2 regions of the Weizmannia sp. FSL K6-0777 genome follow, and region 1 is predicted to be linked to the other one. Evidence: a T-box and tRNA genes for the amino acid it is inferred to sense, from the RefSeq annotation. Region 1 holds a T-box; the other holds one or more tRNA genes.

What was found. A T-box is a leader RNA that pairs with one kind of tRNA and senses whether it is charged. The one in region 1 lies ahead of serS (serine--tRNA ligase), so its partner is inferred to be a tRNA-Ser.
Region 2: it encodes a tRNA-Ser, which carries the amino acid that the T-box ahead of serS (serine--tRNA ligase) is inferred to sense. The anticodon was not compared.

The regions. Positions count from the first base shown of each region.
Region 1 covers NZ_CP151971.1:83,559-94,794, reverse strand. Annotated here, with positions in the region: gene dnaX (DNA polymerase III subunit gamma/tau) at 1-140, opposite strand, end outside; RNA gene ffs (signal recognition particle sRNA large type) at 296-560, opposite strand; gene tadA (tRNA adenosine(34) deaminase TadA) at 648-1,157, opposite strand; gene NST70_RS00465 (hypothetical protein) at 1,271-1,453, shown strand; gene NST70_RS00460 (glycoside hydrolase family 18 protein) at 1,649-2,938, shown strand; gene NST70_RS00455 (deoxynucleoside kinase) at 3,283-3,921, shown strand; gene NST70_RS00450 (deoxynucleoside kinase) at 3,908-4,576, shown strand; tRNA gene NST70_RS00445 (tRNA-Ser) at 4,749-4,838, opposite strand; gene serS (serine--tRNA ligase) at 5,077-6,357, opposite strand; T-box leader at 6,408-6,624, opposite strand; gene pdxT (pyridoxal 5'-phosphate synthase glutaminase subunit PdxT) at 6,676-7,248, opposite strand; gene pdxS (pyridoxal 5'-phosphate synthase lyase subunit PdxS) at 7,260-8,141, opposite strand; gene NST70_RS00425 (serine hydrolase) at 8,285-9,604, opposite strand; gene guaB (IMP dehydrogenase) at 9,851-11,236, opposite strand, start outside.
Region 2 covers NZ_CP151971.1:815,192-826,427, forward strand. Annotated here, with positions in the region: gene NST70_RS03650 (helix-turn-helix domain-containing protein) at 373-903, shown strand; gene NST70_RS03655 (MMPL family transporter) at 900-3,989, shown strand; gene NST70_RS03660 (5'-nucleotidase, lipoprotein e(P4) family) at 4,742-5,527, shown strand; tRNA gene NST70_RS03665 (tRNA-Ser) at 5,576-5,666, opposite strand; tRNA gene NST70_RS03670 (tRNA-Thr) at 5,685-5,757, opposite strand; gene NST70_RS03675 (acyl-CoA dehydrogenase family protein) at 5,898-7,034, shown strand; partial or broken gene NST70_RS03680 (acyl-CoA dehydrogenase) at 7,076-7,222, shown strand; gene NST70_RS03685 (hypothetical protein) at 7,602-7,820, shown strand; gene NST70_RS03690 (galactokinase) at 8,245-9,426, shown strand; gene galE (UDP-glucose 4-epimerase GalE) at 9,423-10,418, shown strand; gene galT (UDP-glucose--hexose-1-phosphate uridylyltransferase) at 10,424-11,236, shown strand, end outside.

The DNA of each region.
Region 1 (11,236 bases):
CGTGGGCCCGAGAAAAGATAAGCATGCGTTGTTTTCTGTTGCAGGAGGGCGTGCTGCAATGTTTTTGTCACATGCTCCTGCCCGACGACATCCGCAAACCGCTGCGGCCGCCATGTGCGGTATAACGCCTGATAAGCCATGTTCAATCCTCCCGGCCAGATTTGCTTCCGATTCATACATTTCTTTTATTATACCTTAGGAAAAGCGATTTTACATCCTGAATTAAAAAGCATTTAAATATGGAAAAAACCCATCCCGGATCAGGATGAGTTTTGTTTTTTATGTAATGAAACTGCCGCGCACCTTTCTTCGACCGACCCTCATAAGCGTTACTTAAGCAGTTAGCTCGACCCAGGCTGCCCTGCGGCACATGGAATGACCCGCTTAATGCTGCTTCCTTCCGGACCTGACATGGTTCGCGGGGTTCCATTGCGCAGGACCCGGGTGTCAACACCACTTACTTAAGGCTGGCCCTACAAGCAGCCGGCCTCGGAAAGGGATTCAGTCCCGCTAGAGCGGATTGCGGGTACAGGGCACCGCTGCCTCCCCACCTAGCGCGGCAAAATTGATACCAGTTTTAAGCGTTAAAAACTAACGCATAACTAAGTATACATGCCTTTTTAAAAAAAAGCAATCTCTCCCGCCTGTTAATTGGTGGAGCTTTTTCCATCTTCCTCTGCCGCAAGTTTTTCCTTCTTTTTTTTCTCCCTTAAAGACCGGAAGAAGGACCGCAATAATTCTCCGCATTCCGTTTCAAGCACGCCGCTTACGACTTCACTCCGGTGGTTAAAACGGCCGTCCTCAAGCAGGTTCATCAAACTTCCCGCACAGCCCGCCTTCGGATCTTTTGCCCCGTAAACGACCCGCTTGATCCGCGATTGTAAAACGGCACCGCTACACATCGGGCACGGTTCCAGTGTGACATACAGCTCGGCATTTTCAAGGCGCCATGATCCGGTCACTTCACATGCTTTTTCGATGGCCAGAAGTTCCGCATGGGCGGCAGCACGCTGGGTGGTTTCACGCAGATTATGGGCTGCAGCAATCACTTTTTCATCGAGCACAATCACCGCCCCGATTGGCACTTCACGGAGACGCTGTGCTTTTACAGCTTCCTGAATGGCAAGGCGCATATAATATTCATCGCGATTTTCCATCCTAACTCCTCCGAAAGGTATCGTAGCCTTATCGTAACACAGCCTTGAAAAAAATCACACTGGGTTTGGCCATAAGTTTTACACCGGCTTTCTTCGGGCAGGAGGGTCCTAACATGAAGAAATTGGATGCTCTTTCGTTACTGAGCACTTATATGTTAGGTAACATTGCAAAAAACGTTCACTTTCCCAACTTAGAGGGCTCCTGCGTTAAGAAGCGCCGAAAAAACGTTCGCTTCCTTCACTTAAAGCCCCCTCCTCTATGCGAAGCAACCCCACAAAAAATTCCGCTTTCTTAACCCAGAGCGCCTTTATGTTACGTTAAGAAGCGCCGAAAAAAATCATTTGCTTCCACCGGCCGTGGCGTTCAGCAATACCGCAAAAAGGTTTGCTTTATGATTCCGCGAGAAAAAGCGCACATAAAAAGCGGGCATGTTTTAAAAAACGCCGCATAAAGATAACAATAGCGATGGCTGACACGAGGGGGGACTCGTTTGCAAATCCATGTTGTCGAAAGAAATGACACGGTCTCAAATCTTGCACAAAGATACAGCGTCCCGGTTTCAGAAATCATTTCGGCAAATGAACTTCCGGATCCGGACCGGCTTGTCATCGGACAGGCGATGGTCATCCCGATCACCGGGAGGTTTTATTGGGTCCGGCCGGGGGACAGCTTATATTCCATTGCACAACAAGCAGGGATATCTTACCAGGAACTTGCCCGCATCAACGGCATTTCTGTCCATCAGCAGCTCCGGCCCGGGTTGCGCCTTTATCTGCCGCCTTCCCCGAAAAAAAGAGCAGAATTTAATGCGTATGTTGAACCATTCGGGAACACGGTTTCAGCGTCTCTTGAAACAAGTGCGCGAAAAGCGGCCCCGTATTTGACCTATCTTGCCCCGTTTGCATTCCGGGTAAACCGAGACGGCACACTTGTTGCCCCGCCGCTTGGAAATTTGCGGGCGGTTGCCGATGCCCAAAACGCCATTTTAATGATGGTGATCTGTAATCAGGAAAACGGCCAGTTCAGCGATGAACTCGGGCGGATCCTTTTGAACGACGAAACCGTCCAGAACCGGTTTTTAAATGAAATTGTTCAAACCGCAAGCCGGCTCGGTTTCCGTGATATTCATTTTGACTTTGAGTATTTGCGCCCGCAGGACAGGGAAGCTTACAACCGGTTTTTAAGAAAAGCAAAAACGCGCTTCAGCCGGGAAGGTTGGCTCATGTCCACCGCGCTCGCTCCGAAAACGAGCGCCACCCAGGCCGGGCGCTGGTATGAGGCACACGATTACAGGGCGCATGGCGAAATTGCCGATTTTGTTGTCATTATGACCTACGAATGGGGGTATAGCGGCGGCCCGCCCATGCCGGTGTCTCCGATCGGGCCGGTCCGGGATGTGCTCCGCTATGCCATCACAGAAATGCCGCCCAATAAGATTTTGATGGGGCAAAATCTGTATGGCTATGACTGGACATTGCCCTATCAAACTGGCACAACAGCAAGAGCCGTCAGCCCGCAGCAGGCCATCCGGCTCGCGGGTGCGCACAATGTGCCGATCCTGTATGACACAACATCCCAGGCCCCTCATTTTAACTATACAGATGAAAACAACCGGCGGCACACCGTCTGGTTTGAAGATGCCCGTTCCATTGAGGCAAAATTTAATTTGCTTACTGAACTCGGGTTAAGGGGCATGAGCTACTGGAAACTCGGCCTCTCTTTTCCGCAAAACTGGCTGTTAATCGCCGATCGCTTTGATGTAGTCAAACGCCCTTCCTGAAGCAGCGGGTTCCGTTGCTTTTTTCTTTTGCCCCGGAATCCCGCTACTTTTTACCCGGAACCCGCTGCGCCGCACGGACGGGATTGCGAAGTCCTTTCCCCGCATTTATGCCGGCGCCAACTGGACGGTCCGGATGCAGGCCTGATCCGATACACAGAGCAAGCACCAGTCACATTTGAGTTCCATTTTTTGGAAAATGTTTGTTAAAACCAACCCAGGAAACAGCCGGAAGCAGAACGCCGGGACACATGATCGCTTTTTTTCCCGCATGCCAACCGGCGGAGACTTGTGCTAAAATAGCAACAGTGTGCATCAATGAACAATCGCTTCAGCGGGAGGGCGTTATGAAAAGGGTACCGTTTATTGCAATCGAGGGACCGATCGGCGTTGGCAAAACGTCATTGGCAAAAGCCATTTCATCATACTTTTCGTTTCAGCTTTTGAAAGAAATTGTGGATGAAAATCCTTTTCTTGGAAAATTTTATACCAATAAAGAAGAATGGGGTTTCCAAACCGAGATGTTTTTTCTCTGCAATCGCTACAAACAGCTGGAAGACCTTAAACGGCATAGGCAGCCTGTCGTTGCAGATTACCATATTTTTAAAAGCTTGATTTTTGCCCGGCGGACGCTAAAAACGCATGAGTTTGAAAAATTTATGAAAATTTACGGCATTTTAACAGCCGATATGCCGCAGCCGAACGTCATCATTTATTTGCACGCAAGCCTGGAAACGCTCCTCAAGAGAATTGAAATAAGAGGGCGGGCATTTGAAAAAAATATGCAGGAAACGTATTTACAAAAACTATCCGCAGACTACGGCCGGTTTATGAGCCGCTTCGAAGCCGGCCATCCGGACATCCCGGTATTAAAGTTCGACTGTGATACACTTGATTTTATCCGGCATGAACATGACCTGACATACATGCTGCAAGAAATCGCGCAAACCTTACAAAAAGGAGTACATACCCATGGAACTTCGTGAGAAATATCAAATTCCGAACCACGCTGTGATCACCATTGCAGGTACTGTCGGCGTCGGAAAATCGACTTTAACCCGTGCGCTCGCGAAGGCGCTCCATTTCCGGGCGTCCTTTGAAAAAGTCGACACCAATCCGTATTTGGAAAAATTTTATAGCGATTTTAAACGGTGGAGTTTCCATCTTCAAATTTATTTTCTGGCGGAAAGGTTCAAGGAGCAGAAAAAAATGTTTGAATACGGCGGCGGTTTTATCCAGGACCGCTCCATTTATGAGGATACCGGCATTTTTGCCCGGATGCATTATGAAAAAGGCAATATGTCTGCCATTGATTTTGAAACCTATACAAACTTGTTTGATGCCATGGTGATGACCCCGTATTTTCCGCATCCCGACCTGATGATTTATTTGGAAGGCAAGCTGGAAAACATTTTGGAACGGATCAAAAAACGCGGCCGTCCAATGGAACAAGATACCCCTGTTGAATACTGGATTGAAATGCAGAAACGGTACGAGCAGTGGATCGACTCTTTCCATGCCTGCCCGGTTCTCAGGCTGAACATTGACGAATACGACCTGTTTGAACATGAAGATGCCGTCGAACCGATTGTCGAGCGGATCGGCTACATGCTCGCACAGGCAGCAGCCGTAAAAAAATAATGGCGGCTAAAAACCCGTTACCATCGCGTAACGGGCTTTTTAATGATTTACGGAGGGATCACGGGCATGCAAAAAATGTGGTGTCTTGTCCTTACTCCACGAAAAAAGCCCACAGCTCCCGCCATTTCAGGGTGCCGCAGGCTTTCAATCATAGTCCTTTTCATTTTTCAAGCGGAGGAAGAGGGATTCGAACCCCCGCGCGGTGTAACCCGCCTGTCGGTTTTCAAGACCGATCCCTTCAGCCAGACTTGGGTATTCCTCCATTTTGACAAAAAAGATTATAACCTACACGATCAAAACAAGTCAAGCACATCAAGATTTTCTACTGCGGAAAGCCATCTGAATTTTAGCCAAGGGAAGGCCCCGGAACGCACATTTAGATATGGCCGTTTTTCTCTTGTCCGCCCTTTTGAGTAAAATCCCGCCCTAAAAAATGCGGAAGCTTCCGGAAAACATGTTTCAAATCCCCGGCTTTTCATGTAAAAAAGCCGGGGATTTTTTTATGATTCCGGTTTGATGATATCAGTACGCATATACGGGCGGAGCACTTCAGGCACCACCACACTGCCGTCAGCCTGCTGGTAATTTTCGAGGATGGCTGCGACGGTACGCCCGATGGCAAGTCCGGACCCGTTCAGTGTATGGACATGTTCCGGTTTCGCATTGGGTTCCCTGCGAAAGCGGATGTTCGCACGCCTTGCCTGGAAGGCTTCGAAGTTGCTGCACGAAGAAATCTCGCGGTATACGTGCTGGCTTGGCATCCATACTTCAATATCATATTTTTTCGCTGCCGTAAACCCGAGGTCCGCCGTGCACATGCTCATCACATGATAAGGCAGGCCCAGAAGCTGCAGCACTTTTTCCGCATGGCCGGTCAGTTTTTCGAGTTCATTATAGGAATCTTCCGGTTTGACAAATTTCACAAGTTCCACTTTGTTAAACTGGTGCTGGCGGATCAGCCCGCGTGTATCGCGCCCGGCAGAACCCGCTTCCGAACGAAAACAGGCACTGAACGCCACATAATTGATCGGCAGGTCGTCACCGTTTAAAATTTCATCACGGTGATAATTTGTCACCGGCACTTCGGCAGTCGGAATCAGAAAATAGTCTTTTTCATTGACAAGAAAAGCGTCTTCTTCAAATTTCGGCAGCTGCCCCGTTCCTGTCATGCTGGCGCGGTTCACCATATACGGCGGCAATACCTCTTCATAGCCGTGTTCTTCGACGTGCAGATCAAGCATAAAATTATAAAGCGCACGTTCAAGGCGGGCGCCGAGCCCTTTGTAAAAGACGAACCGGCTGCCGGTCACTTTGGCTGCCCTTTCAAAATCAAGGATGCCGAGGTCAGTGGCAATATCCCAATGCGGTTTCGGTTCAAATCCAAATGCCGGCACTTCACCCCATTTCCGGATTTCGACATTGTCCTCTTCGCTATCTCCCACCGGCACACTTTCATGCGGAATGTTCGGGATAGAAAGCATCAGCATTTCAAGTTCTGATTCGACTTGTTTCAACTCGGCATCCAGTGCTTTAATTTTTTCACCGACGCCGCGCATTTCCTCGATCAGCTTTGTTGCATCTTTCTTTTCGCGTTTCAGTGCCGCAACTTGCTGCGTGACTTCATTCCGTCTGTTTTTCAACGCTTCGCTTTCCATGATCAGTTCGCGCCGTCTTTGGTCCAGCCCGCTGAACTTCTCAAAATCGGTCAAATCTTCTCCGCGGTGCTGCATTCGTTCTTTGACTTCATCAAAATGCGCACGCAAAAATTTGATGTCCAACATGCTATCCTTCTCCTTTTATCGAAATTCAAATAAAAAACTCCCGCCCCGAAAACAGGGACGAGAGTGAACCCGCGTTGCCACCCAAATTGAAAACAAGAGTTTTCCGCTTTGTAAGGATAACGGGTTTTTATCCCGTGGATGCCTACTCGCCCGGCTTTCAGCAACCCGCTCAAGGATGGATTCACAGAAGCTTTCCGCCGGTTTCCACCACCCACCGGCTCTCTTTAGGAAAAGCGTTCTGCTACTGGTTCCTGTCATTGCTTTTTCAGTCTTCACGTACACCTTAATGTACTACAATTTTATCCGTTTTGCAACAGACTATACCGGAATCCGTGCCATACTTAAAAAATATTCGGTCATACGCAGGTCATCCGTTAACTCCGGATGGAAGGAGCAGCCGAGCAAATTTCCTTGGCGAACCGCAACAATCCGCCCGCGGCACTCGGCCAGCACTTCAACATGATCTGAAACGGAGACGATATGGGGCGCGCGAATAAAAACAGCTGGAAAATCTTCCGCGATGCCGTTCACACGGATGGTTTCTTCAAAACTTTCCCGCTGGCGGCCGAAAGAATTGCGCGCCACCGTAATATCCATTGCCCCGATATGTGCATCTTCCTGGCCTTCAATATGCTTTGCAAGCAGGATCAGCCCTGCGCATGTGCCAAAGACTGGCTTGCTTTCGGCAAACTGTCTCAGTTCCGCCATAAAACCGTAGCGGTCAATGAGCCGCCGCATTGCCGTGCTTTCTCCGCCCGGCAGGATGAGCCCGCCGATTTCGTCCAACTGCTCTTTTTTCTTAATGACAACACCTTCCGCACCGCAGGCTTCCACTGCGCGGATATGTTCCTCCACAGCCCCCTGGAGGCCGAGTACACCAATTTTTTTCATGCTGATTCTCCTTACCAGCCGCGCTCCTGCATTCTTGCTTCAGCCGGCAATGTTGAAATTTCCAAGCCTTTCATTGCTGTTCCAAGGTCTTTCGACAATTCGGCAATCAGTTTGTAATCTTGGTAATGGGTCGTTGCTTCAACAATCGCTTTCGCAAATTTCGCCGGGTTTTCTGATTTGAAAATCCCCGATCCGACAAAAACGCCGTCCGCACCGAGCTGCATCATCAACGCCGCATCCGCCGGCGTTGCAACACCGCCTGCAGCAAAGTTCACAACCGGCAGCCGGCCTTCTTTTTTAATTTGCAACAGCACTTCATACGGGGCACCGAGCTGTTTAGCTTCCGTCATCAGTTCATCTTCGTTCATGTTGACCACTTTGCGGACCTGCGCATTCACTTTCCGCATATGCCTTACCGCTTCAACGATATTCCCGGTTCCCGGCTCGCCTTTTGTCCTGAGCATCGAGGCGCCTTCCCCGATTCTTCGAGCCGCTTCCCCCAAATCACGGCAGCCGCACACAAACGGCACTGTGAATTCTTTTTTATTGATATGGAACTCATCGTCGGCCGGCGTTAAAACTTCGCTTTCGTCAATATAATCGACGCCCATCGCTTCGAGCACCCGCGCTTCAACAATATGGCCGATCCTTGCTTTTGCCATTACCGGAATGCTGACGGCGTTCATAACTTCTTCCACAATGGAAGGATCCGCCATACGGGCAACCCCTCCGGCTTTCCGGATATCAGACGGAACACGTTCCAATGCCATGACGGCAACAGCGCCTGCTTCTTCAGCGAGTTTTGCCTGCTCGGCATTGACCACGTCCATGATGACGCCGCCCTTTTGCATTTCCGCCATCCCGCGTTTCACTAGATCTGTTCCTGTTTTCATTTTTTGTACGCCCCTTTATAAAATTAAAAATTCTTATTATATGTATAATAATTTAAATTAACACCAAAAACGAATGCTTGTCAAGGTACTAATTTTTCCACGTTAAAGTGAAAAACAGGACAAGCGCCCTTGTCCTGTTTTACTTAAAATAATTTGCCGACTGTATGATCCCAAATGCCCCCGAAAAATCCGCCAATTCCGCGCATCATGCGCACAAACCAGTTGGCTTTTTCAATATCAGTTTTGGTGACCAAGGCGGTATGCGCTGTATTCGGGCCGTACAAATAGCCAAGTTCCTGCCCGTCTTTATGCCGGGCATACAATGTGCCAACCTTTGTCCCTTTTTTCACCGGAGCCTTGATTTGCTTCGAATCAAATTTCACAACAGGGGTATACATTTTGCCTTCACCGTTTTTCACAGCCACTTTAAGCGGCGCCTTCGTGACAACGGAAGCCTGTTTTTCTTTGCCGGACTTCACCGTTACCGTCTTTTTCACCTGATAGCCTTTCGGGTAAAGGGTTTTTTCCGTGAAATTACTAAAAGCATAGTCCATTAATTTGTTTGTGACATCAAACCGGGACTTGATGGTGCTGTTCCCGTTCGCATCCTCTGCATGAAGAACAACGGTAATGATGCGCATGCCGTTTTGCTTGGCCGTGCCTGTAAAGCAGTATCCCGCATTGTCGGTGTTCCCGGTTTTCAAGCCGTCAACGCCCTGCCGCCCGTAAACAAGGGACGGAAGCATCCAGTTCCAGTTCTGCATCGCAATTTCATCATCTGTCCCGGCCCGGAATTTCATTTTAGCTGTGCTCGTTGTTTGTAAAATCTCCGGATAGTCGTGGATCAAATGGTAGGCGATTTTTGCAACGGATTTTGCTGAGACAAGGTTTTCTTCCGTCCTGCCTGTTCCTTCCGGCTGCATGCCTTGCAAATCCTCATTGTTCAGCCCGGTTGCGTTCACAAATTTATAATCGGTGAGGCCGAATGCTTTCGCCTGTTTGTTCATCATGTTCAGATAGTTTTTTTCCGTTCCGCCGAGCGTTTCTGCAATCGCAATCGTTGCGCCATTTGCCGAATAGATCGCCATCGCTTGGAAGAGCTCTTTAACCGTGTACTTTTCGCCTTTTCTTAACGGCACGTTTGAAAGTGCCCTGTTTTGGGAAATGCGATACGCATAATCGCTGATTGTCACTTTCTGGTTCCACGAAACCTTTTTCTCATGAATGGCTTTAAGCAACAAGTACTCCGTCATCATTTTGCTCATGGAAGCAATGCCCAGTGCCTGATTGGCATTTTTTTCATACAAAATCTGTCCGTTATCCGCATCGACAATGATGGCTGCTTTTGCATGAATATCCAACTGATCCTGCGCATGGACTGTTTTCGGCACCTGCTGCACAACCCCTGCCGTTAGCAGCAGCGCCAGAAACGCAAACGCCATTTTTTGCAAGCTTTTTTTCACTTTCAACCCTCCATCAAGATATGTATACACTTTGCCTATTTTAACATAGTTCCGGTTGAAAAAGTAGATGCATAGTGTTTGCCGCATTTGTCAACTTTTTCCGAAAATGCAGGGCAGCCGGGGGTACTGAATGGCGGCGATTTTTCCGAGTCCGACAAGCCAGATATAGAGTTGCAAATCTATTAAATGGCAGAAAAAAATGGCAGGAAACCTATGCCTGCCATTTTTTCCCATTCAAAATCGATGTTAAGACAAAGAATAATTCGGAGCTTCTTTTGTAATCTGGATATCATGCGGATGGCTCTCCCGCAGGCCTGCCCCTGTCATGCGGATAAACTGCGCTTCTTCACGCAATGAAATCATATCTTTCGCGCCGCAATAACCCATGCCGGACCGGAGCCCGCCGATTAATTGGTAGATGACATCCTGAAGGCTCCCTTTAAACGGCACGCGTCCTTCGATTCCTTCTGGCACCAGTTTTTTCGCGCCTTCCTGGAAGTAACGATCCCTCGATCCGCTTTCCATTGCGCTGATGGACCCCATGCCGCGGTAAACTTTATATTGCCGCCCTTGATAGATTTCCATTTCGCCTGGGCTTTCCGAGGTCCCTGCAAGCAGGCTGCCGAGCATTACAGCATGTCCACCGGCAGCCAGCGCCTTTACAATATCGCCTGAGAATTTAATGCCACCGTCTGCAATAATCGCTTTTCCGTACTTCCTTGCTTCTGTCGCACAATCATAAACCGCTGTAATTTGCGGTACACCAACCCCGGCAACCACTCTTGTCGTACAGATGGAGCCCGGCCCGATACCGACTTTTACAATATCCGCGCCCGCGTCTATCAGCGCTTTCGTACCTTCTGCCGTCGCAACATTTCCGGCGATAATATTTAAGGAAGGGTAAGATTTGCGGATGTTTGCGACGGTTTCCAGCACCCCTTTTGAGTGGCCGTGCGCCGTATCGATAACAACCGCATCCACTCCCGCTTCAACGAGCAATTCCACCCGTTTCATTACGTCGCTTGTCACGCCGACTGCCGCACCAACAAGAAGGCGGCCCTGGTCATCTTTGGCTGCATTTGGGAACTCAATAACCTTTTCGATATCTTTAATCGTAATAAGCCCTTTTAATACGCCGTTCTCATCGACAAGCGGCAGCTTTTCAATTTTATGCCGGTGCAAAAGCTGTTCCGCCTCTTTCAACGTCGTACCGACAGGCGCCGTCACAAGATTCTCTTTCGTCATCACATCTGAAATCCGGGTGGAGTAATCTTCAATAAAACGCATGTCGCGGTTGGTCAAAATCCCGACCAGTTTCTGCTCGTCACGGTTATTCACGATCGGCACGCCGGAAATCCGGTATTTGCCCATTAAATGTTCCGCTGCAAACACCTGCTCATCAGGTGTTAAGAAAAACGGATTGGTGATAACGCCGTTTTCCGACCGTTTGACACGATCCACCTGCTCCGCCTGTTGTTCAATGCTCATGTTTTTGTGGATAATCCCGAGGCCGCCCTGCCTTGCCATGGCGATCGCCATTTCCGCTTCGGTTACCGTATCCATGCCGGCGCTGATGATCGGAATGTTCAACTTCAAGGTTTCCGTTAGGGCGACACTTGTATCGACATCTTT
Region 2 (11,236 bases), 730 kb from region 1:
TAAAAACATAAAACAGGCTGGGGAAGTTTTAAATCCGGTCTTACCGGTCGCGAATCTGCGGGGAAATCGTCGCAGGTCCAATTATGGAAACACAGGCTGGTGCTCGTCCCGGTTTTTACTATATAAAGTGAACGGAAACAGGCTATTCTGTTGCCTGCAAAAATAATCGTCCTGAAGTATAACGAAATATTGCCTGCTGTAAGCTATCATACAATGAATGGTTTGGCGCTCATCGGAATTTTTCCTTCATTTTATATAGCAGATATTTTATTGACAAGGATCCTGTTTTCGCCTAATATACATCGTGTACGATATATCGGATACGATGTATATTAGGCGATTCAATGATAAATATGCAGGGGAGGGGAGTATATGAGTGAAAGAGCCGAATTTATTCGGGATTCAATTGATTTTTTGCAGCGTTATATCATCAAAAGTTTGCAAAGAGAAGCGGAGGAGTTTGGTTTAACTGTTCCCCAGGTCAGGGTGCTGGCGGAGGTGTTAACGGGCAAAAGGGTTAGTATCAAATTGCTGTCCCGGAACTTGAAAATGACGCAGAGCACCGTTTCGGATATCGTGGAGCGGCTGACGTTAAAAGGGTTGCTTGTGAAAACCCCGAGCGCATCGGATAAACGGTCGGTGGAGATTTCTCCGTCATCGGAGCTGGAAGGCGAACTGAGCGAAAGCATATCAAAAATCATCAACCAGTCATTTGTAGATGCATTGAACCTGTTGCAGCCGGATGAACAGGACATCGTGGAACAAGGCATCAAACTGCTCGTAAATGCTGTGAAGAAAAAAATCGAGCGGGATGGCCTTCATAAATATGAATCTTTTGATGTGTTCTTTTTTCGTGACGAAAATGAAAGCTTCAAATCTAGGAAAAAGGAGAACGACAAGTGAGAAAAATTCTGAAAGGCCGTTGGATCATTTTTTCCGTATGGCTCATTGCCACGATTGTGCTGACAGCGATCCAGCCGGATGTTAATGCCATCCTGCGGGAACGGGGGCAGCAGGGAACCTCGAGCAAAAGCCCTTCCGTTGTAGCAGACAAAATGTTAAAAAAGATCGATGCCGGCAAAGGCACGAACAATTTGATTGTTTTTTACGATAAAAATAAAATTTCAAAGGCCGAAATGGAAAAAATCGGTGATTGTTTAGACAAAATTAGAGAAAGCAAATCCGAACTCGGCATTTCCAATGTGATTGACCCGATCCATACGCCGGAAGCCAAAAGTTCCCTTTTATCAAAAGACGGCACCACGCTTATGGTCAGCTTCAAGCTGGATAAAAAAGGGAAAGAAATCGATGACATCCAAAAACAGTTTGATGCCAGGCTGAAACATTCGCCTGTCGATTATTATTTGAGCGGGGAAGATTTTATTAACAATGACTATTTGAAGGCCTCCCAAGCCGGTGTGGAGCGGAGCGCAGCATTAACGGTCATTTTTATTCTCGTTGTGCTGGTGATTGTGTTCCGCTCCGTTGTGACCCCGCTCGTCTCGTTGGCGGCTGTCGCTTTTTCCTATTTGTGTTCAATGGGGATTGCCGCCCAGCTTATCGACAAAGCCGGATTTCCGGTGACAAGCTTGACGCAGATGCTGCTTGTGCTGATTTTATTTGGAATTGGAACCGATTATAATATCCTGCTTTTTAACCGGTTCAGGGAAGAGTTGTCCCACGGGAACCCGATTGATGAAGCGATTGTCCGCACATACCGGACGGCGGGAAAAACGATCGCCTATAGTATTGTGACCGTTTTTATCGCATTTCTGGCGCTTATATTTTCCGAATCGCCGATATATCGGTCAGGTGTCGTTGTGGTGATCGGGGTAACGATCCTTTTGCTTGAAATTTTAACCCTAACTCCTTTCATCATGAAAGTCCTTGGTACAAAGCTGTTCTGGCCGTCGAAAAATGCAAGCGGGCATAAGCCGAACCGGTACTGGGGAAAAGCTTCTTTCATCGCCGTAAAACATCCGATTATTACAGTCACACTCATTCTTTTGATCATTGCCCCAGCATTGATCTTTCACCAGGAGAAGCTGAATTTTGATACGGTTGGAGAACTTGGCAATAAATATCCTTCTTCCAAAGCGATCAACCTTGTTGCTGAACATTTCGGGAAAGGGCAGTCCATGCCTGCGGAGGTTGTGATTGAGAACGGAAAAGCAATGGATAACAACGCATCCATGGCTGTCATTGACAATATTACACAAAGGCTGAAAAAAATAGACGGTGTCGGGAAAGTTTCTTCGGTTACGCGGCCTGAAGGAAAGAAAATGGAGGACTTTTACATCGACAAGCAGATGATTACGGTAACGGACGGCTTGTCGCAAACGCAGGACGGGGTTGACCAAATCAATGCTGGATTAAAGACAGCCCAGGAGAAACTCGGATCCGCCGATTTTTCGAAAGTGAACGACATGGTAGATGGAACCGCCAAACTTGAAAATGGAATGGCCGCTCTCACCACCGGGCTCGAAAAAATTCAAAACGGCATTGGCAATGGGTCCGGCCAGCCGGAAACACTGGCAAACGGCATCGCTACCATTGAAAAAAATCTTTCCCAAATGAGCAGCGGGGTCAGCACATTGTCAGCAAATTACGGGAAAATGCAGGCCGGCTATGCTGAAATGGGCAAAAATTATCAGCAGGCTGCACAAGCACTGCTCGGTGTAAAAAGTGCGATTGCGCAAATGCAGACGCTCGTGACGGCGCTCGGGCAAAGTACGCCAAGTGTGCAGAGCGACCGGAACTATTTGGCGCTGAAGCAAATGACAAACCAGCTCTCATCATCCCTCAAGCAAATCACGCCGGAAGGGATCAACACGCTGAACAGCAATTACGACAAGACGACAGCCGGGTTCAAGACAGCGAACGACAATCTATCCAAGATGGCTGGCGGGCTTTCGCAAATGGCAGACGGGCTCAAGAAAACCGAAAGCGGGATTGGCCAGGCGTCTGATGGCATCGGCAAAATAGTAACCAATATGAACGATGTGACAAAGGGGCTGGGCCAGATGAAATCGGGCCAGCAGCAACTCGCTTCCGGCCTTAGCGGTTTTAAACAGTTCGGCGATAAGTTGTCGGATGTTAACCGCGGATTAAAGCAAATTTCAGACGGCCTTGGCAAAACAAATGACTATCTGGCACAGCTGAAAACGGAAAAAACATTCCATATTCCGAAAGAAGCGCTCGCCGACAAAGATTTTAAAAAAGCAATGGACACGTATATGTCGGATGACAGAAAAGTGACGAAACTGACTGTCGTGTTGAGCAACGATCCTTATTCAAATCAATCATTGGATACCATTGATAAGATCAATAAAACGGTTGTCACCGGGCTGAAAGGAACTGTGCTTTCAAAAGCCGACAGCGGGACAGCCGGAACGAGTGCAACGACCAACGACATGAACCATATTCTGTCAAGGGACCTTGCCAAATCAACCGTGATCGTGACCATCAGCGTGCTGCTTGTGCTTCTGTTGGTTATACGGTCTTTCTGGCCGCCGGTTTTCATTACGGCATCCCTTGTCGGTGCCTATTATACAGCCATGTTTGTCATCAACTCTATTTTTCTTGGCATGCTGGGCTATGAAGGCATTTCTTCGTTTGTGCCGTTCTTTTCCTTTATCATCATCGTCTCGCTTGGTGTAGATTACAGCATTTTCCTGATGATGCGCTATAAGGAATACCCGCAGCTTGACCCGAGGGAAGCGATTATACTCGCTTCGAGACATACAGGCGGTGTCATTATTTCCGCGGTCGTTATTTTAGGCGGCACATTTGCCACGCTGATGCCTTCAGGAATGCTGCTGCTGGCTGAATTGGCGATCGCCGTCATTACCGGCCTTGTCGTGCTTTGCTTCATCCTATTGCCATTCTTTCTGCCAGGCATGATCGCCTTGCCGGAAGCCTTGGAAAAAATATTTTCGGACAAAAAGAAAGAAAACTTGGAGCTGGAGAAAGAATCATCCAAGCGATAATGAAAAAAGCAGCCGCTTATCCAAATTGGGAAAGGGCTGCTTTTTTTGCTGGCACGGTTTTAGATCGAGGCGGAGGAAGCAGGTAACCTTTTAGCTAAAGTACGGTAAAGAGATGGTAAGTGAGCAAACAGGCCAACTATTTTTTTGAAAAGTGAGCATAAAACGAGTATAGGTGAAGGAAGCTGGTGCAAAACGCGGTGCTCCTTAACATAGAGCGTGCCTAAGTGAAGGAAGCGGGCGCAAAAGACGTTGTTCCTTAACGTAGAACGGGTCTAAGTGAAGGAAGCGCGGAAAAAACGCCGTGTTTCTTAACGTAGAACGGGTCTACGTTAAGGAAGCGGGCGAAAATTCCGTTGTTCCTTAACATAGAGTGCGCCTACGTTAAGAAAGCGCGGAAAAAAAGCGTTGTTCCTTAACGTAGAACGGGTCTGAGTGAAGGAAGCGCGGAAAAAACGCGTTGTTTCTTAACGTAGGATGCGTCTAAGTGAAGGAAGCGAGCGAAAAATCTGGTGTACCTTAACGTAGAAGGGGTCTACGTTAAGGAAGCGGGCGAAATTCCGACAAACAATGTACGTAAACGCCCATATCACAAAAAATACATGCCAGCGGAAGAATGAAAATCCCGTCGTAAATCAGAATAGACCGCTTCGAAGTGCCTAACAACCCCCGTGAAAGATGCCATTTTAGCATGTATCAATTTCCGGGGTTCCCTTATACTAATCGTAAAAGCATTTTAGAAAGAAGGGGCAAGCATGAACTATTTTGCAGGGTTGCTAATTGTCTTTGCGCTGGTGCTTGGAAATGCGGGGTGCTCTGCTGAAGGCGGCAAACAAAACCGGGAAGCTGCCGTCATGAAGACGGTTCCGGTTACGGGCTGCACGGCAAAGCAAAAAGCGGAACAGACCAAAATGGGGGTTGCCTGGTACCGGACATCCGGAGAAGCAAGAGCGCTCTATTATCAAGGATACAATATCGGAAAACAGCGTATTGAGGAGAGCCTGAAAACCAAAGTAAAAAAGAAGCGCGCCATTGTCCTGGATCTGGATGAGACAGTGCTGGATAACGGGCCGTACTTATCTTATATGGCAGAAAAAGGCATTTCGTTTGGCAGCGGCTGGGGAGCATGGGTGAAAAAAGCAAAAGCAAAACCGCTTCCGGGGGCACTTTCCTTTTTAAAATATGCCGATAAAAAAGGAATCGATATTTATTACATTTCAAACCGGGACGAAAAATATATGGATGCCACCCTTCGCAACTTGAAAAAAGAAGGGATCCCGCAGGCCGTCCGTTCCCATGTGCTGTTGCAAACAGGAACAAGCAGCAAAGAAGCACGCCGACAAACCGTTGAAAAGAATTATGAAATCATTGCCTTGTTCGGTGATAATCTGGGTGACTTTTTTAAGACATTTGACGGAAAAGGAAACAAGGCGCGCAGCCTGGAAGCAGACCGTTTCCGCCATGCATTTGGCCGCAAATTTATCGTATTCCCGAATCCGGTTTACGGGGATTGGGAGCATGAATTGCCATGTGGTTCATAAACGCAAAAAAATTCCGGAGTTCTCCGGAATTTTTATATGCACTATGTATGGCGGAGAAGGTGGGATTTGAACCCACGCGACGGTCACCCGCCCTAACGCATTTCGAGTGCGTCCCCTTCAGCCGCTTGGGTACTTCTCCATATGAAAAAAAGAAAGATGCTGGTGAGAGGACTCGAACCTCCGACCCCTTCATTACGAGTGAAGTGCACTACCAACTGTGCTACACCAGCATGGAATCAATCAGGACAATGTAAATTATATTATAATAAAATCCGGATTGCAAGAGGAAATTTAAAAAAAGTGTTGTAATGTTTTTCCGGCATGTTTCCGGTAAAATAAGAGAAAAGATGTTTCCGGGGGAGGAAAGGATATGGATTTTTTAAAAGCCTCAACGTTGGAGGAAAAACTGGACCTAATTCAAACGCTTGCCGGCCCGTTTTCCGAAAGGGCGGCTGCCAATGACTTGGAAGGACGGTTTGCTTTTGAAAATATTCAAGATTTAAAAGAAACAGGCTATACAAAGCTGACTGTGCCACAAAACTACGGTGGGGGCGGCATTTCGCTGTATGAGCTTGTCCGCCTGCAAGAGGCCATCGCGGTTGCGGACGGGTCGACTGCCCTTTCCATTGGATGGCATATGGGGATTTTAATGCATTTGTCCGAAACAAGAACATGGAACGGGCAATTGTTTGAACGCATTTGCCGTGCGGCAGCAGGGGAGGCCGCCCTCATCAACACTTGCGCAACAGAAGCGCAAACGGGCAGCCCGACGCGCGGTGGCATGCCGGAAACAACGGCAACGGAAAAGAACGGCGAATGGGTGTTAAACGGGAGAAAAACTTTTGCCACCATGTCTCCGGTGCTCGACTTTTTTATCATTACCGCAACGATTCCGGAAAAAGAAGCGGTTGGCAGTTTTGTCGTTCCGCGGGATACGGCTGGCCTCTCCATCGTCGAAACATGGGACAGCATTGCTTTAAGGGCAACCGGCAGCCATGATGTTGTGCTGGAAAACGTCAAAGTCCCGCTTGCGAACCTGGCGGAGATCCAGACGAAAAAGAAGGAGCCGGCCGGTTATCTGCTCCATATCCCTGCCTGTTATTTAGGCATTGCCGAGGCAGCAAAACGGGAAGCGGCTCGCTTTGCTAAATCGTATACGCCGAACAGCCTGAACCATCCGATTGCGGAACTGCCGGCTATCCGCCAGAAATTCGGTGAAATCGAGCTGAAATTGATGCAGGCGCGGCATTTTCTGTATTCGGTTGCGAAAATGTGGGATGAAGCCGGAGCAGAACAAAGAAAAGAGATGGGCCCGGAACTTGGGGCAGCGAAAATGGCGGTTACGAATCATGCGATAGAAGCAGTTGATTTAGCGATGCGAATCGTAGGTGCCAGAAGCCTGTCCGAAAAAAGTCCGCTGCAGCGCTATTACCGCGATGTCCGCGCCGGGCTCCACAACCCGCCGATGGATGATGCCGTCCTTATGCAGCTCGGCGCGCGTGTGTAAAATCAAAAAGCATCCGATGGTCTAAACAGCGGGAAAACAGAATTGTGGATCTGGCCATGAGGATAGTCGGCGCCCGCAGCCTTTTTCAAAAAAGCCCGCTGCAGCGCTATTACCGCGATGTCCGCGCCGGGCTCCACAACCCGCCGATGGATGATGCCGTCCTTATGCAGCTCGGCGCGCGTGTGTAAAATCAAAAAGCATCCGATGGTCTAAGCAGCCGGGAAAAAGGGGGGGCGCAAAGCAGCAAAGCGCCGCCGCTTTTTTCGGTCCACTTTGTCGCTACTGCTAAAAAAGCGGCAACTGCTGATAAATGCACTGTTGCCGCTCCATGGTTTGCTTACGTTCGATGATGTGCCGGATAAGCCCGTACAATTTCATCCTGCCATTTTTCAAGGATTTTCCTGATATTTTCCGGGGCGGTTTTCGGCTTGCGGGTGTAAGACAGCAGGCCGTTTGTTTCCTGCTCGACATCTGAAAGCTGCGTATAACAAAAGCCTCCTCCTTATCAAAACGTATTATAATAAAAAAATAAAAATTTAGAAATAATTTATTGCCGAGGTATTTTTTATGAGAAAAATCTATGAATTCATGAGTAAAGATGAGAAGAAGAAGGCTATATCTTTGCTTACTAAAGATATAGATGAGCTAAAGAAGGAACAAAAACGAGAAGATGAAAAGGGATATCCCCGAGTAGTAAAAGACGCAATAGAAGAAACAATCCAAAGGTACATAAAAGATATGGAGTATTTAAAAGATGATTTAAAAAAAGAAGAGAAAAAATCTTAAATCAGTTATTACAGCAGTGGATCGCATTGGAATGGTAAATGATTGTACTGAGGCTGTATTATTTAAGGCTTGCTGAATAAGCAAAATTCCTAGATTTGGCAAGAGTGCTGACAGCTTTGGCAACAATTTAAATGCAAGGATTTTACAACAAATCCAGGGAAAAGCTTGCACTCGAAAGCCGATTCAACGTATTTAGAAGACAAAATCACGCATTCTCACATATATTTTGCGACAGAGCTTGCAGACAAATTTGGTACAAACTCAGAATCGGATTCGTTCAGCAAGCCCTATTTAGAAATGGAATATTACCAGTAAAAATTTTAGTAAAAATGTTGCCTTTTTTTACTTCTGCGTGTAAGATGGAATTGAAGAAAACGTTTGCAATCTTTTTATTCTATTCTATTACACTTAGGGGGGAACGACCATGAGCAACCCAAATTTGTCTCAGGCTTTTAAGGAGTATTTCGGGACGGCGGCGGAGCGCGCGTTTTTTGCGCCGGGCCGGATTAATCTGATCGGGGAGCATACCGACTATAACGGCGGCCATGTGTTTCCGTGCGCGATTACCATGGGGACGTATGCTTTGGCCAAAAAACGCGATGACCGCAACATTCGCTTTGTATCTTTGAATTTTAAAGAAAAAGGCGTCATCGAATTTACGCTTGACGATCTGGCATACAACAAAGCACATGACTGGGCCAATTACCCGAAAGGCATGCTGAAATATTTGAAGGAAGCGGGGCATGAAATAGAACAGGGTTTTGACTGCCTCGTGTACGGCAATATTCCGAATGGGGCCGGCCTGTCTTCTTCCGCCTCCATTGAACTATTAACCGGCGTGATGCTTGAAAAATTGTTCAACCTGAAAGTGGAACGGCTCGATCTTGTCAAGCTCGGGCAAAAAACGGAAAACCAATTTATCGGCGTAAACAGCGGGATCATGGATCAGTTCGCGGTCGGGATGGGCAAAAAAGACGCGGGCATTTTGCTCGACTGTGCCACGCTTGCGTACGAATATGCCCCGATCAAGCTGGATCACCATAAAATTTTGATTATGAACACGAATAAACGCCGTGAACTTGCGGACTCTAAATATAATGAACGACGTGCGGAATGTGAATCGGCACTGAAACAGCTGCAAAAGAAACTCGATATCGAAACGCTCGGCGATTTGACAGAAGAAGCATTTGAAAAAAACAAGGAAATCATAGACAATGAGATTGTGAGGAAACGGGCAAAACATGCGGTTTACGAAAATGTGCGCACGCTAAAAGCACTTGACGCATTAAAACGTGGCGACCTGCCCGCTTTCGGAGAACTGATCAATGCCTCCCACCGTTCGCTGCGGGATGATTATGAAGTGACCGGCAAAGAACTCGATACGCTGGCCGAAACCGCCTGGAAGCAGGAGGGCGTGCTCGGGGCGAGAATGACGGGCGCGGGATTCGGCGGGTGCGCAATCGCAATTGTTGAAAATGACAAAGTCGATGCGTTCATCAAAAATGTCGGGGACGTCTATGAAAAAGAAATCGGCTACCGGGCGGACTTCTACACCGCAAGCATCGGTGATGGAGCAAAAGAAATGACAATGGAGGAACTTGTATGAGCATTTTAGTTTTAGGTGGAGCCGGTTATATCGGCTCGCATGCCGTATATCAACTGATCGACCAAAAATATGACGTGGTGGTGATTGACAATCTGCAAACCGGCCACCGCGCCGCAATCCATCCAAAGGCAAAATTTTACGAAGGTGATATTCGCGACCGTGCCTTTATGCAGGAAGTTTTCGGGAAAGAAAAAATTGACGCGATCATTCATTTTGCAGCCAACTCGCTTGTCGGCGAATCGATGGAACAGCCGCTGAAATATTTCGACAACAACGTATATGGCACGCAAATTGTGCTTGAAATGATGAAAGAATTCCATGTGCCGCATATTGTGTTTTCTTCGACCGCTGCAACATACGGGGAACCTGAACGCGTGCCGATTACAGAGACAATGCCGACCGTTCCGACCAACACTTACGGCGAGACAAAACTGACGATGGAAAAAATGATGAAATGGTGTGAAAAAGCGTACGGCATCAAATACGTTGCACTTCGCTATTTTAACGTAGCCGGCGCAAGATCAACCGGCGAAATCGGCGAAGACCACCATCCGGAAACGCATCTCATCCCGGTTGTATTGGAAACGGTGCTTGGAAAACGTGAGGCGATCACCATTTTCGGCGAAGACTATGATACAAAAGATGGGACATGCGTCCGCGATTACATCCATGTGGAAGATTTGATTGATGCCCATATTCTTGCGCTTCAATATTTACAGAACGGCGGCGCAAGCGATGTGTTCAACCTCGGATCAAGCAACGGATTTTCTGTCAAAGAAATTGTGGATACCGTCCGGGAAGTGACCGGCAAAGGCTTTAACGTCAAAATCGGCGACCGCCGCGCCGGGGATCCGAGCACGCTCATCGCTTCATCCGAAAAGGCTAAACGTGTGCTCGGCTGGAATCCGCAAAAAACGGATATCCGCCAGATTATCAAAGATGCATGGAACTGGCATGAAAGCCATCCAAACGGTTACGACGACAGAAGGTGAAACCAGTGGCAATTTTTGAAACGGTCGAGCAGCTTGTAAACAAGGCTGTCCGCACCCGGTTAATCGGGGAAGAAGATCGGGTGTATGCGAGAAACCAGGTGCTGTCGCTTTTGCATCTGGATGAATTCCGTGAACCGGAAGCAGGCGGGGCAGATCAGGATATTCCTGATCTCCTCGGCATGCTTGTCCGTTACGCGTGCGAAAAAGGCATCATTCAGGATGTACTGGATGAGAAAGACATTTTTGCAAGCCACGTCATGAATGTGTTTACACCGCGCCCATCAACGGTAAACCGTATTTTCCGGGAAAAATATGCGGAAAGCCCGGCTGAAGCGACCGATTATTTTTACGCGTTAAGCAAACACAGCAATTATATCCAAACGAAGCAGATTGCGAAAAACATTGTATACAAGACATCAACGGAATACGGCGATCTTGACATTACCATCAATCTTTCAAAACCGGAAAAAGACCCAAAGTCCATTGCCAGGGAAAAAAACGCCAAAAAAGGCCATTACCCGAAATGCCTTCTTTGCATGGAAAATGAAGGATATGCCGGCAGAACGGGGCACCCGGCACGGTCGAACCACCGGCTTATCCGCCTTACCCTCGGCGGCGAGCCGTGGTATTTGCAATATTCACCATATATGTATTACAACGAACATTGCATTGTGCTGTCAGAAACACACCGCGATATGAAAATCGACAAAGCGGCTTTTCAAAGATTGCTTGAATTTGTCGGGCGGTTCCCGCATTATTTCCTGGGCTCAAATGCCGATCTGCCGATTGTCGGCGGTTCGATTTTGTCGCACGACCAT